DNA from 3 places in the Paenibacillus sp. sgz302164 genome. Region 3 is predicted to be linked to each of the others. Evidence: riboswitches for the same ligand, from Rfam matches in the RefSeq annotation. Region 3 holds a riboswitch; each other region holds the start of a gene.
The links. A riboswitch is a leader RNA that binds a small molecule or an ion and turns the genes downstream of it on or off. The one in region 3 is predicted to bind cyclic di-GMP.
Positions count from the first base shown of each region.

Region 1 (5,026 bases), on a different contig from region 3:
CCTTTGTTAAATGGAAGCGGTTAAACTTGAACGTGCGGCGATGCTCACATGCCTATTATCATAACGCAGCCCGGTCGATAAAAGCAATGCTTATACGACGAAAAGCTTGCGTATGCAAAAGGCCCAGTCGTTCGTGAAGCGGGGGTGGTAGCGCGCAAAACCTGCAAAAGTGCAGGCTTTTTTTGCGAATATGGCTCGTTTTCGGGAAAAGCCTGCGAAAGTGCAGGAATTTCCGGTGAAAATGGGTCTGAGCTGATGTATTCGATGAAAAACCTGCACTTTTGCAGGAATGTTTCAAAGCCAGCGTATCTACGAGCAAAAGGATGTACTTTTGCAGGTTTTTTTCGTGTTCCTAGTCAGATGCAGCAGAATTGTTTGCGGCTTATCAATACCACGCCTATTCGTTCCTTTGCTCAAGTAACAAACACGCTAACTTAACAGCTAGATTCGCTCAAATAAAACAGAAAACCTACCACGGCTAAACGGTAAGAAGTTCTTTGCGTTATTTATTCCGGTCGGCCGCTGTCTTTTTTACGCCAATTTTTCGGATGGTTCGGTTGGGCAGGATTCGGTTGGTTCTTATCAAGTATCCACGTTTTACCGATTTGAACCGCTTTAACGCGCCCTTCTGCGCAATAGTTTTTGATGGTACCCGGCGATAATCCCCATATTTCCGCGGCCTCCTGGACACCCATAATATGATCAAGGGGGTTCATGACGGTTACCTCTGTTTCCGTACGATTATTAACGTATATAGCGATATAGCGAGCGTGATAATTGAAATTACGAAAGTGACGTAAGCCATTGAGTACACGGCTCCTTTCGCGTATAATGATTGTTAGGGGGAGAGGTTTTAAACCTCTCCGGTGATTTACTTACGAGACTTCGAGCGCTTCCGACGCTTGGAGTCTTTTTCTTTTCGGTGATTTTCCAGCACTATGTAGAGATTGACGAGAGCAACCAATAGCTGGATTATCGCCGTCAGAAGGGTAAGCATTTACATCACCTCCTAACGGTTTCATTATATCATATGCGATAACGCATGTAAAGGGGGTTGCAAGTCAGAGGCGCATTGGATTATTCCGATTCAGTCTGCACGTAAACGGCTACCACTGCCCCTATTATGGTTTCTTGGTCTTTTGATCGTTGTCTGCTATGTACTCGAACAGCTCAGCAGGAGTGCAGTCTAATGTTTTACATAATAGATTAAGAACCTCAACACTAACTGCTTTAACGTGTTTGTCTTCCTCACGTAATTTTTCATTGTTAACCCACTGGCTCAAAGTATTCGGTCGAATGCCAGTCTGTTTGCTTATTTGGTACATGGTCATCCCACGTTTATCTAACATCTCCGAAAGCTTAAAACGAATCAACGAAAACCACGCTCCTATTAATTTCCATTCTACCACAATAACAACGCTTGACGTTATTAACAAATTGGGTTAATATCAATTTAAGATAATAACTCAAAATGATATTATAAATTTCATTTCACATACGGAACCTCAGTTTACACGCGAGCGTCCTGACCGGAAAGGAGGTGATGGCTATTCGCAAGATAACGGTACGAATGAAACATCGGGATGACGTTGCTAATGAAATGTTAGTTTTTGATTGGAATGCGTATCTACTAATAGAGAATGTAGCGTTGATTCTCGAACCGGAAGACGAAATCGTTACGATATCACGCGTAAAGTTGCGCGAAGATGGGACATACGTGCGTACGTCCTCAGGCGGCTTTGAGATTCCGATCGATTTGAAAACGTATGTCCGCATTCAGTCTGCGCCAACGGAACTGCATGCACTAATCGCGGCTTTTGCCGTATGAAGGTGGCTGTTTTCTGACTGAGGAGTATGCGCGCCAGCGCGTTGTTAACCTGTGCTTCGAAATAAGCCAGCTCATAAGTCCATAAATAAAAAAACTTCCTACGTTTATTACCGTAAGAAGTTCGCATAAATTGCGTTTGATTCTACCCGATTAAAGCAGGGTTATACGCGCCACGGCGGGATTCGAACCCGCGACGCACAGTTTAGGAAACTGTCGCTCTATCCTGCTGAGCTACGGGCGCATAGCAAAGACTATTTTAACACGGAGTTTTTCGTCATGCAACCGTGCTCTTGCCTTGCCAGCTTGCCGGTCTAGGAATCTAGGTTCGGATCGAACAGACTTCTAAACCTTGTTCCGAAGCTTGCGGAAGAACTGGGTCAGCAGCGCTGCGCATTCTTCCTGCAGCACGCCGCTGATTACGTCGACGCGGTGATTGAAACGTTCTTCCTGCAGCAGGTTCATCAGCGTGCCGGCGCACCCTGCTTTGGGATCTGCGGTACCATAGATCACTTGCGGAATGCGCGATTGAACGATGGCTCCCGCGCACATCGGACACGGCTCCAGCGTGACGTAGAGCTTGCAGTCCAGCAGACGCCACGCCTGCAAATGCTCGCTGGCCTGGCGGATCGCGATCATCTCGGCATGAGCGGTCGGATCCAGGGACGTTTCGCGCAGGTTGTAGCCGCGGCCTATAATTTCACCGTCACGCACGACAATAGCGCCGATTGGAACTTCACGGATCGTTTCGGCTTTCAAAGCTTCATGGATCGCTTCCCGCATCCAATATATATGTTCATCCACAGGGGACACCTCGCTTAAAAAATGTTATCCACATGTGAATAGAAGTCGAACAAGCATTCGTTGTTAACATTCTGTGGACAAGTGTGTGGATAAGTTGAAAATTTGTGGATATATGAGTTTCATTGTAGGGACTCGCCGCTCTGAAATCAAGCTGCCTGCGAAAACGGTTGAATCCGACGGCTAAACTAGGTATACTAGAATTAAAATTTTAGGTCTTTTAACCTACTGATAGGTATAATCGCATACATAACGAGATCAGATTTGATAAGGGCAAACTTGCCGAAAGACAAGGACGCAAAGCCGAGGGTCTAAAGTTCTACAAGAACCATGACAGCCTGGTTACCGGAAATCAAGCTTGTTTGATTTAGGTAAATAGGTTGCCCCGACAGGAAGGGACAGTCTATTTTTTTATTTATAGCCTAATCTGTTTGTAGAGAACAGGAGGATATGCCATGAAGCTGTCGGATAGGGAGAGAAAGATGGATTTGGTCAAAATCTACGGAAGCAAGGAAGGCAACGACGCGGAAATTTTGATTGACAGCAAAGCGGTGCTGGATAAAAGCGATTTTGTAGCGACGGGAATAGTAACGTACGTGCTTGGCGACATTATTGAAATCGAGCTACCTCAATATGATGTTTTCCGACTTGGGGACAAGGTCAAGATTACGGTTTATTCCAAATCGGGGCTATTCGTTTTTGAGACGTCGGTCGTGGCCAAAGACGAGGGTTCGATCATCGTGATTAATCCGCCCGATAACCGGAAGAAGTTTACGGAGAAGAGGGAGCACCCGCGAATCGATGTCGTTCAGGGCGGTTTGCTGCACAGTTTGCATGACAAGAATAAGAGAAACAAGCAAAGTTTCGAGCATCCGATCAGCCTTAGCGTCAAAAATATCAGCTTGAGCGGCGTAGGATTTGTGATTGAAAACAATATGAACGCGGATAAAAATATGAGTCTGGAAAATAACGCGCAGCTCGAAATCGAACTTCTGCTCGGTTTTTCCATATCTTGCGTAACCGAAATCGTCCGAAGAGAGGCTTTGGGTGCAGGCTTTTTTTATTACGGAGTCCGATACGTTGAAATTCCGGAAAATAAAACGAATGCGCTGCGGGCCTTTATTTTGAAAAATCAGGTCGAGGCCTACTTCGTACAAAAACAAGACATCAAATTGAAAAAAGTCATGGATATCCGGTCTGCGGTGCATCAATAACCGCGGGCTTTTTTTATTCAAACACGGCGCTGGCGATTCGTCGCAGCAAGTTAGTGTCAATCTATTTGCGCAAGCTATGCATAAGATTAGGGACAATTCGCAAGGTTATAATTGATACCATCGTTCAATGGAACAGCAGAAGCAGACATCAAAAATGAGGTGATGAGCGATGCGCTTTTCGAACTTGTTCGGCAGGAGAAAGTATCATTCAGCCCCGCAGAGGTCCAATCGTCAGCAAAATAACGACTCCATCGGTACGTCCCTATCGCAAAATATCGCCGATTTACATAACCTGTTTACGCAAACTCCCGATCTGATCGTACGGCAATTTACAATCAAGCGCACGGGAGAGCAAGCCGCGCTTGTTTATTTGAGCGGGCTCGTGGATAAAAACTCGATCAACAACAACGTGCTCCGCCCGCTTCAATTCGAGGATGGGAGCGACGATGCGGACGGCGATTTTATTTTGACAATCGGTCAGGTTATTACGCTGCAGGCGTGGGCGCAAATCGAGGTCGCAGTTCTGCATGGCCGCAGCATACTTTTTGTCGACGGACGGGCGGAGTCGTATTCTCTCGATACGCAGGGCTGGCCGCAGCGGGCGATTGCAGATCCGCAGCTTGAGGCGTCCCTGAAAGGAGCGCATCAAGGCTTTGTTGAAACGAGCACTCAGAACGTTGCGCTTATCCGGCGCTACATTCCCAACCGCGAATTGAAAATAAAGGAATTAAGAGTAGGGCAACGCGGGCATACTATCGTATCCGTTCTATACCTGGAGGATGTCGCGCATCCCGAGGTGCTGCAGGAGCTGGAAGACCGGATTCAGATGCTGAATATCGACACGATCATCAATACCGGCGAGTTGGCGGAGCTGATCGAGGATAATCCGTATTCTCCGTTTCCGCAATTTATTTTGACGGAACGGCCGGATGCTGCGGCATCGCAAGTTTTGCAGGGAAGATTCGTCGTTGTCGTAGACCGTTCTCCGAGCGTGCTCGTCGGTCCGGCCTCGTTCACATCGTTTTTTCAGAGCGTCGACGATTACAGCACACGATGGTCGATCGCTACTTTTATCCGGCTGCTGAGACTTTTTGCGTTCTTTGTCGCCGTCTTTTTGCCGGCGTTCTACATAGCTGTAATTTCTTACCACTTTGAGATCATTCCCATCAAATTGCTGCTCACGATC
Region 1 is NZ_JBVYOL010000042.1:12,384-17,409, forward strand. It holds gene AC0LWT_RS36540 (helix-turn-helix domain-containing protein) at 507-716, opposite strand; gene AC0LWT_RS36545 (helix-turn-helix domain-containing protein) at 1,122-1,373, opposite strand; gene AC0LWT_RS36550 (hypothetical protein) at 1,544-1,828, shown strand; tRNA gene AC0LWT_RS36555 (tRNA-Arg) at 1,995-2,069, opposite strand; gene tadA (tRNA adenosine(34) deaminase TadA) at 2,171-2,629, opposite strand; cyclic di-GMP riboswitch class I at 2,889-2,976, shown strand; gene AC0LWT_RS36565 (PilZ domain-containing protein) at 3,082-3,840, shown strand; gene AC0LWT_RS36570 (spore germination protein) at 4,010-5,026, shown strand, end outside.
Region 1: it holds a riboswitch for cyclic di-GMP, as region 3 does, so the genes downstream of both, AC0LWT_RS36565 (PilZ domain-containing protein) here and AC0LWT_RS03690 (non-ribosomal peptide synthetase) in region 3, are expected to answer to the same signal.

Region 2 (5,026 bases), on a different contig from region 3:
AGCTCGGACACAAGATGAATCCCGGGGGTGCTATCTTTCATGCCGATAACGCCGTCGATCTCAAAAATGGTCCGTACCGTATCGAGCTCCAGCGCAACTCCGGTGCGATACGGAATCTCGTATACGATGACAGGCACGCCAACCTCCGCGACGCGGCGAAAATGCTCAACGATGCCCTGCTGGCTCGGCCGGTTATAATACGGAACAACGACAAGGGCCGCGTCTGCGCCCAGTTGTCCGGCTTTTTCCGTCTTTTTCACGGTCGAAGCCGTATCGTTGGTGCCTGTCCCGACGACAAGCGGCGCGTTCGTACCCGATGCTTGCCGTGCGGTTTGCGCCGCAGCAAACAGGAGTGCGAGCTCTTCCTCCGATATCCCCGGCGACTCTCCCGTCGTTCCGTTAACGATCAATCCGTCGATGTCATCCTCGAACAACTGGTATACCAAATTGTAAAAGGAAGCCACATCCACCTCCCGCTCCTCGTCAAAAGGCGTAACAACAGGTACATATATGCCTTGAAGCTCTCGTTCAGTCAACATGGCGAATAACCTCCGAATAGTTAAATTTATTGTTACTTCACTTTAGCATGGAACCGTTCATCACTGTTAGCTATAATAAATGATAATGCTCATCAAAAATATTGATAATGCGAGGTGGCCGGCATGGACTTAACTTATTTTCGGACGTTCCGCGAAGTGGCAAGGAAAAAAAGCTTCACCCGGGCAGCCGAAGAACTCGGCTACGCGCAATCCAGCGTGACGATGCAGATTCAAAAGCTGGAGCGGGATTACGGAGTGCCGCTTTTTGAAAGATACGGACGGCAGCTTAGGCTTACGCCTCCGGGTGAAAGCTTGCTGAAGCTCGCCGTGCAAATGCTCGATCTCTACGACCAGTCTAAGGAAATGATTGCCAGGCAAGTTAACGGCGCGCTGACGATCGGCACGATCGATTCCTTGGCCGCCTATTATTTGCCGCCTTATTTGCACAAATTCAAACAGCAATTCCCCGGTTTAAGCATCCAACTTTTGCCGGACGATGAAACGTCGCTGATTGCGAAAGTAAAAGAGGGCGATTACGATGTCGGGCTCATCCTCGACCAATATCCCGCCGACACCCAGCTTCGCTGCATCAAAGTTCGGGAAGAACCGCTCGTGCTGGTCGCCCCTCCCGGCCACCCGCTGGCGCTGGCGAAGCAGGTTTCGCTGGCCGATCTTGGGCATAACGAATTTATCGTCACGGAAGAAAGCTGCATATACCGCAACTTGTTCGAAAAGCTGCTGAAAGACCAGAGCATCCCTTTTCGCATCGGATTTGAGCTGGGCAACCTGGAAGCGATCAAGCAGTGCGCCATGAACGGGCTAGGCATCGCCCTGCTGCCCCGGATCGCCGTGGAATCCGAACTGGCACGCAAGCAGCTTGCCGTCATCCCGATCGCTCATCCGAATTTAAGCGTGGACCTGCAACTGCTCATCCACCCCAAAAAATGGATGTCCCAAGCGCTGCAAGCTTTCATCGACATGTTGTCGGCGCCTCAACCAGCCTAAGCTCCGCCGCTGAAACGCTCGACGGCGGCCGACCTCCAGCAGCCTTTTCCGCTGCTGGCTGTAGCTGCCTCCGAAACGCTCAACGGCTGCCGGCCACCAGCAGCCTATTCCTCTGCGGGCTGTAGCTGCTGCCGAAACGCTCGACGGCGGCCGACCACCACCAGCCTTTTCCGCTACAGGCTGTAGCAGTGTGGCCGTGGTCGACCGGCGTCATGCCGTGCAACACCGCACGCAGTGCGATCGATCCGCGTCATCGCTCGGGCCGGCACAAACAGCCTGTAAGGACGCTTCCCGAGTTCTCCGCCCGAGTTGAGAATTGTTATCATTTCAATACTCGCATCATACCCCAAAAAAAGAAACTTATCAACAACCAGGTTGCCATAAGTTTCTTTTTTCTTTATGCTTTTTTGAGCGTCGACATGCGTTGGCGACACAACGCGCGCCTGAGATTTGCGGGCGTTGAGAAACGGCTTCGCCTGACTGGAGCCGCATCGTAATCGCATCCCCCGCCCGCCCTCGCTTGTTGGTAAGATGTACATTGTCGGCTTTAACTGCGGGAAGGCACTCTATCCCCACCCAATTAGAACGGCCCAGCCGTTTGAAAAGAGGCATAGCTCCAGCAAAACCTGCAAAAGTACAGGCTTTTTCGATGGATACGGCTCGTTTGGAGGAAAAGCCTGCGATTGTGCAGGAATTTCCGACCAAACTGGCGCTAACCCCGTATATGGGCGAAAAAAACTGTACTTTTGCAGGAATTTACCACGGCAAGCTCGTTAATACGAAAAAAACTGCACTTTTGCAGGAATTTTTCGCGGCAAGCTCGTCAAAGTGCTAAAAGCACTACTTTCTACAGGATAATACCACGACAAGATCGTCAATGCGCAAAATGCTCCGCGTTCTGCAGGAATTTACCACGGCAAGCTCGTCAAAGCGCAAAATGCTCCACTTTATACGAAAATAGACACAATAGACCTGAATTATTTTCATTCTGTGGGGTGATGTCCACGACGTCATGGGGGTTTTTGCAAGAATATTGCGCGACAAACTCGTAAATGCGAGGCTCATTCTACGTTGCCAGACCAATTAGGCCTTAACGAGCAAGTATTAATCCGGTGCGCGCCAAGCCACAAAAAAAGAAGCTCTCCTTTTCGAAAAGGTAGAGCTTCCCGGCTTTGTGCAATTATACACGAATGTCGATGCTGCGCCCCAAGTGGGGGGTGACTGAAGCGGCGGCCGCCGCAACTTGCTGCTGGGATTTCGCGAAATCTTCCAGCATCACGCTTGCTTGCGCCGTTTGCGTATCATTGATTTTTTTCAGCAGCTGCAGTCCGACTGCTTGCTGCAAAGCATTGCCGCTTCCGACCGCGGATAGCGGGGCATTTACGCTCATAATCTTCCTCCTCTCACCGTTCGGTAGCTGGCTGGCGTACGGCTGCAAGCCGATTAGCCCCTGTAGCTTTGCGTCAGACGCTTTCGCGCCGTTTGCCGTTTCGCAGATGTCAGGCAGAACTTTGCGCCCCTTCAGTATAGGCCATTTATCCTAAATCGTCAATTTCTGCGCAAGATTACAGTCCGAATTGAGCCGGATTTGCCCGCCAGGAGCGGAGGAGTTCCATGTCTTCTTCTTTGATTGCTCCTTGCTCCAAAGCTACTTCAAGCAGCTTCGTATAATTGGAAAGCGTATGAAGCGGCATTCCGGCTTCCCGGAAAGCGTCCGCCGCCTTATCCAATTGATAGGAAAAGATCGCGAGAACGCCCAATGCTTTCGCCCCCGCATCGTTAACGGCCAAAGCCGCTTTCAGCGAGCTTCCGCCGGTTGAGATCAGGTCTTCGATCACGATGACTTGCTGACCGGGCTTAACAGTCCCCTCGATCAGGTTCTCCTTGCCGTGGCCTTTGGCTTTGTCACGGACGTATATCATGGGCAGGCCCAGCTTCTGTGCGACCCATGCCGCGTGAGGAATGCCGGCAGTCGCCGTGCCGGCGACCACTTCGGCTTGCGGAAACTTTTCCTTGATCAGCAGCACAAAACTGTCTGCAATCAGCTCGCGTATAGCCGGATGAGACATGGTCAGCCGGTTATCGCAATAAATCGGCGACTTGAGGCCCGATGTCCACGTAAAAGGCTGCTGCGGGCGAAGCGTTACCGCTCCTATCTCCAATAATGAGGAAGCAACTCGCTTCGCTATCGTTTCAAGCTGACTCATGTTCTCTCACACCGTTCCTTTCGAATGTAGGGGCAGGCCCGTCAAAGCGCGACGGAGGCGATGATCGACTCCATCGCCGCTCTGGGATCGGCCGCCGCCGTAATCGGGCGGCCGATCACGACAAAATCGGTGCCCTGCGCGAACGCCTCAGCCGGCGTCATGACGCGCGTCTGGTCGCCGATATCGGCGCCCGCAGGGCGAATGCCCGGCGTTACGGTGACGAATGCGTCACCGCACGCCGCTTTGATTTGCGTCACTTCAAGCGGTGACGCAACGACGCCCTGCAGCCCAGCCGACTGCGCCAGGCGGGCATAGCGAAGCACGGCCTGCTCGACAGTGCCTGTCAGGCCGATTTCTTCGTTCAGCACCTGCTGGCCGGTGCTGGTCAGCTGGGTGACGCCGATGACAATCGGGCGTCCCGCTCCCGGAGCGAGGGCTTTGTCCACGCCCTCGAGAGCCGCTTCCATCATCCGCTTGCCGCCGGCTGCATGGACGTTGAACACATCCGCGCCGAGGCGCGTAATGCTCTCCGCCCCGCCCTTCACCGTGTTCGGGATGTCGTGCATTTTCAAATCCAAAAACACTTTATAGCCTTTATCCTTCAGACCGGCTACAAAGCCTGGGCCCGCAGCGAAAAACAGCTGCATGCCCACTTTCATATAGCAAGGGATGCCTTCGAGCTGCCGCAGCAGCTCCTTGGCCCCTTCGGCTGTCGGGTAATCCAGAGCGACCATGATCTTTCCGGCAACGTCCGCACGAGTGTAGGTACTCATTCGCACTCACCGCCCCTTAAGCATGCACAGGCATGGCACGGGAGGAGAAGTTGACCGCTTCAAGCATGTTGCAGAGCGCACGGACCGTGTCAAGCGACGTCATGCAGACAACGCCGTTCTCCACCGCTTCGCGGCGGATGCGGAAGCCGTCACGCTCAGGCGTTTTGCCTTTCGTCAGCGTGTTCACGACGAACTGCGCCTCGCCGCCGCGGATCAGGTCGAGAATGTTCGGCGAGCCTTCGCTCAGCTTGTTCACTGTCGTTACCGGGAGGCCGGCTTCTTCCAGCGCTTTGGCCGTTCCGCCTGTGGCGATAATTTTGTAGCCGAGACGGTAGAAACCTTTCATGATTTCAATCGCCTCGTCTTTATCTTTGTCCGACACCGTTACGACGACCGAACCTGCAGCAGGAATTTTCATGCCTGCGCCGATCAAGCCTTTGTACAGCGCCTTTGCAAAGTTCGTATCGCGGCCCATCACTTCGCCGGTCGATTTCATCTCCGG
Region 2 is NZ_JBVYOL010000019.1:5,913-10,938, forward strand. It holds gene dapA (4-hydroxy-tetrahydrodipicolinate synthase) at 1-539, opposite strand, end outside; gene AC0LWT_RS27050 (LysR family transcriptional regulator) at 663-1,544, shown strand; gene AC0LWT_RS27055 (hypothetical protein) at 2,083-2,379, shown strand; gene AC0LWT_RS27060 (YjfB family protein) at 2,725-2,934, opposite strand; cyclic di-GMP riboswitch class I at 2,954-3,041, opposite strand; gene pyrE (orotate phosphoribosyltransferase) at 3,110-3,751, opposite strand; gene pyrF (orotidine-5'-phosphate decarboxylase) at 3,793-4,524, opposite strand; gene carB (carbamoyl-phosphate synthase large subunit) at 4,541-5,026, opposite strand, start outside.
Region 2: it holds a riboswitch for cyclic di-GMP, as region 3 does, so the genes downstream of both, AC0LWT_RS27060 (YjfB family protein) here and AC0LWT_RS03690 (non-ribosomal peptide synthetase) in region 3, are expected to answer to the same signal.

Region 3 (5,026 bases):
CAATCCCTCGATCAAATGGCAGACTTGCCGATGCTCGATCATGACGCCTTTCGGCTTGCCGGTCGTCCCCGAGGTATACATGATATACGCCAAATTTCCGGAGCCGGCACTCGGCGGCAAATTCCCGCCGCTGCTCACCCCGGACGTCTCCACGTCTTCAAAGACGATTTGTTCCGATACCGGCAAATCGTATCGGCCGGCCAGCTCCGCTTCCGTCACGGCGATGTTCGCGCCCGAATCCGCGATCATGAACCGGATTCTTTCCTCCGGAAATCCGGGGTCGATCGGCACATAAGCTCCGCCGGCTTTCAGGATGCCGAGCATAGCGATGATCGCCCGTTCGGACCGGTTCAGCAAAATCGCGACCGGCGCGTCCGGCACAACTCCTTTTTCACGCAAAAGACGACCCAGGCGATTAGCACGTTCGTTTAATTCCCGGTAGGACATTTGTTCGCCTTCAAAGAATACGGCAGTCTGCTCGGGATTCCGTGCGGCTTGCCGCTCAAACCAGCCATGCAGCGTCATTTCCCGGTCATATCCCAGACGCGGGCTCCTTCCCTGCTGCAGCAGCCATTCCTGCTCGGCCTGCGGCAGCCATGCCAGCTCCCGGATCGCCTTCTCGGGAAAGGTCAGCGCATGGTCCAGCAATGTCAATAGCCGGCGGTACAAAGCTTTTATTTCTTCCGGTTCGAATATTTCCGAACGATAATCCATATCGATCATGAGCATGCCCGTATCCGGCCGGTCCTTGACATGGATCGAAATATCGTTCACTTCATGCCCGCTGAACAAGGGCTCGATCATGTAAGAGAGACCTTCCTTTTCCGTCCATAACATGACCTGGTATTCGAGCGATATCCCGAACAGCCGGTTCAATTGTCCATGCTTGACGCGCAAATCACTGATCAACTGGTTATAAGGATATTTCTGATGCCGGATGACCGCCAATTGATCCTTCATGATCCGTTTGGCAAAGCTGAGGAAATCCGCGTTCTCATCAACGTGAGCTCTTACCGGAATGGTGGAAACGAACATCCCGAACATCTGTTTTTCCTTTGCATTCGTACGGTTGCCCATAAACGTTCCCAGAATCGTCTCGGTTTGCCCCGTCGCTCTCGACATATAAATATGGAGAGTGCTTAAAAACAGCGAGAGAACGCTGATCCCATGCTCCTGGCAAAACATTCCGATTTTTTCATGTAAAAAAGCGGGCACTTCTTCCGTCAATCGAATCGCATCCGTCTCGACCAAATAGGAATCCCCTCGTTTGAGAGACACGGTCTCCGGAATGGAATCGAACTGGGCATTCCAAAATTTATGGTCCTTTTGAAACCGTTCGGACTTCTCATATTCCGCTTCGCTCAAAATATATTCCACATAAGAGGGCTGGCTCGTTTGCAGGGCGTCGGTTCCTTTGACCAGCTCCAAATAGCGATCGATGAGCTGATTCCCCAGCATCACCATGGAAATCCCGTCGGAAACGATATGATGCACTGCCGCGAAAAGCCAGATCTCCGCAGGGCCGATCTTGAAGACGATAAACCGGAACAACTCGCTATCGTAGAGCGCCATCGGCCGGCAGGCCTCCGTTTGCGCCCGTTCCGTCACGGCATCGATATCTCCCGTTTGACGAACTTCCACCCACTCGATATCAAAATCCTCGCAATCGGCAACGTACTGCCGCGGTTCGCCCGCCTCATCAAGCGCAAGCTTAAAGCGCAGCGCTTCATTGCTGTGGACCACATGACGAATGGCCCGGTTCAACATCCGGTCGTCGATCCCCGCTGCGGATTTTAATTTAACGATACCGCTCAAATTTGAAACGCTGGTTTCGGGATAAAACTGCTCGGTATACCAAATCCGTTTTTGAGCATGCGTTAATGGTAAAAAGTGCTTTTGCATAATTACTCCCCCCATCATGCGAAATAATCTCTTGGTCTTGGAAACTTTGAAAAATTTTAACACCCCAAAGCGAAAAAGGCCCACCCCGAATAAAAGGGGAGCCCCTGTTACCCGGCAACCTGTCGACCATAGCATCTCATCTCTTGTGAAAAAGTAATGCGATGCCTTAGGCCATGGCTTTGCGTCCCTACGTTTCCATAGGTTTGCCTTTGTCGAATATTTGTAGAATTTGTATTTATATAGATATATTTACTTTACATATAATAAAACACTAGGAAAGATATACTAGTTACGGTATTTTAATAAATAATTTTATTGGAGGTTACTAGTAAAATTTACCTTATTTTTTTTAGGACGCCCCTAACACGAAAGGCCCGGCTTTATCCGCGCCGGTTCATATAAATTACAAGTAACCGCTTCCAATACATGAATCGACAGCGTTTTTTTCGTTTTTTCGACATCGTTCCAGACCATCTTGCAACAAAAAAATGAGAAAAGCCTCCGCCGGAACCGTCTCGTCTTGAGCGGCCCCGTCCGGAGGCTGTATGTGCTTTTGCAGTTTAAGTAGGGCGGGCGGCTGTAGTCCGCCTATCCAGGACAGCAGGCTTAAACTTTAACCGCCTGTCCGTATTTTTCGGTATGTATCGATAAAAGAGAGCACGTCGACCCGCTTCCCTCTCTTTTTTGCCAATCTCGCCATCGTTACTAGCGTTTTCCAGAACTCGTCAAGCACTGGGGACTCCAGATCGGAGCTTTGCGGCGACGGGCTTACCTGATTTTTGTACAAGCTGCCTTCGTCGGAGATAAGGTACTGAATTTGTCGTTTTTTCCATTGTTCTCCGGTTACATAACTAATCCCGATTTCCCTCATTTTTTTACGGACTGATGTCACGGGGCGGGATAGTTCTTTGGCAATAACAACGGGGGGACACTCGCTGGAAAGTCGAATAAGTTTGTCCAATTCTTGCGTAGACCACGGTTTTTTTGTCATTCGATTCAACTCCAATTCTTCATACTGTATCCTTCGTTGCCTTAAAATGGTTAATGGATTCGCGATGATTTGAGGATATCAAGCAATTGTTAGGGAAGTATGAGTTAACCATAATATTTTGGTATATTACATAACTTTTTCGATATCGTTCGCTATTTTTCTACTTCCCTGGAACTAAAATCGTCCTGATTCGGACACGTTATATAGAAGTAATTTCCAGCAACTCGGGCATATTACGGCCCTTGAAGCCCCATACTAGTCTTATTCGACTATGAGGTTTTCTACCGCGCTGCGTGTTATTGCCGATCAGAATGCCGTTCTACGCCCGCGAATATGAGATAAACCTCTATCGAGGTCTTTCGAAGATGAGCGACCGCGTTTAGAGGTAGGTTTATTCGCCAATAAGAATGCAGTTCTACACGCTTTAGCGCTGTAAAGAACTTAAACATTCTTATGTGGTGAAAAAAAGCCCTTGGCGAGCGCTCAAAAAGCGGCTTCGGCAGGGCGGAGATGGAAAACCGGGATCAATTCGTGTACGATGAAAAGGAAACAACTTCAAGACATAACCGGAGGAGAGGGTATCCGTGAAAATGACGATTCATGAATCTCAATTGTTTGTTCAAGATCTGGGCCAAAGCCAGGGAGAAGGGCTCCCGGTCATCCTGCTGCACGGGTTTCCGCTGGACCACCGGATGTGGAGCCGTCAAGCGGATGCGCTTGCCGCCGCAGGTTATAGGGCCATCATCCCGGACCTCGCCGGCATGGGGCAGTCCGCTGTCCCGGCATCCAACATCGCGCTAAGCCGGTATGCCGACGATGTCCTCGCTCTGATGGACAAGCTGGGCATACAAAAAGCCGTCCTTGGCGGTTTCTCCATGGGCGGCTATGTAGTGTTCTCGCTGCTGCGCAAGGCGCCGGAGCGATTTGCGGCGGTTGTGCTGGCCAACACCCGTCCGGAAGCCGACCCTCAGGAGGGCCGCAAAAACCGGATGAACATGGCGGCCTCCCTCTACGAAAAAGGCGCCGCCGCTGCCAGGGACGCTATGCTGCCCAAGCTGCTTTCCGAGGAAAGCCGGCAAACGCAGCCTGAACTCGTCCGGGAACTGAGCGCCGTGATGGACGAGATGCAGCCGGAAGGGCTCGTCCACGCCAGCCTGGCTATGGCTTTCCGCGAGGATTCCGTGGATCTGCTCGCAGCGATCGATGTGCCGGCCCTTGTCATCGCAGGCGAGCACGACCCGATTACGACGCCGGAAGTGATGAAATCGATGGCTGAACGTATTCGCGGCGCGAGCTTTCACATTGTTCCGGGAGCGGCCCATCTGACGCCTATGGAAAGCCCGGAAGCTTTCAACTCGCTGCTGCTCGATTTCCTGAAGTCGGTTAAAGCTTGATCAACTGGTTCATCACCATAACGGCGGCGCCGATAGCCAAAGCCTCTTCGCCGAGATTGCCTTTGCTGAAGACGACTTGATACGCCGGATAATAGTAAGCTTTACGGATCGCGACCTGTGTGGCGATTTGGAAAAACAGCTCGCCTTCTGCCAGAAGAGGCCCCCCGAGGATCACCTTTTCGGGATGCAAAATGTTGAGCAGGTTGGCAAGCCCGATCCCAAAATAGGTCGCAGCTTCCGTCATGATCTCCACGACCAGGGGATCATTTTTTTTGAGCGCTTCGAGCACATGCCGGTATTGCAGCTGCTCCGGATCGCCGACCAGCTGCGAGAGGAGCGTTGCCCTCCCCTGCTTCAGCGCGGAACGGGCCGCTTTTTCAACGGCATACAGCGAAGCGTACGATTCAAGCGCGCCGTAGTTGCCTCCGGCATCGCGGTGCGATATGCCGTCGGTCTGAATGATCATCTGGCCGACTGATCCTTCCATATCCACGGCGCCGTAGATGATCTTCCCTTCCGAGACCATGGAGGAACGGAGGCCGATTCCGGCGTGGACATAAAGCAGATGCTTGAAGCTCTGCGAGCGGTTCACCCACGATTCGGCCAAAAGCGCCGTATTCGCGCCGTTGTCAAGCAAGACGGGCAAACTCAGCCGCGATCCGAGCATACGGCATATGGCTACGTTCTTCCAGCCGGGAGCCGGGAAGTACGAGGGCTCAAGAATGACGCCCGCGATCCG
Region 3 is NZ_JBVYOL010000002.1:10,626-15,651, reverse strand. It holds gene AC0LWT_RS03690 (non-ribosomal peptide synthetase) at 1-1,902, opposite strand, end outside; cyclic di-GMP riboswitch class I at 2,013-2,120, opposite strand; gene AC0LWT_RS03685 (hypothetical protein) at 2,516-2,893, opposite strand; gene AC0LWT_RS03680 (alpha/beta fold hydrolase) at 3,484-4,287, shown strand; gene AC0LWT_RS03675 (ROK family protein) at 4,277-5,026, opposite strand, start outside.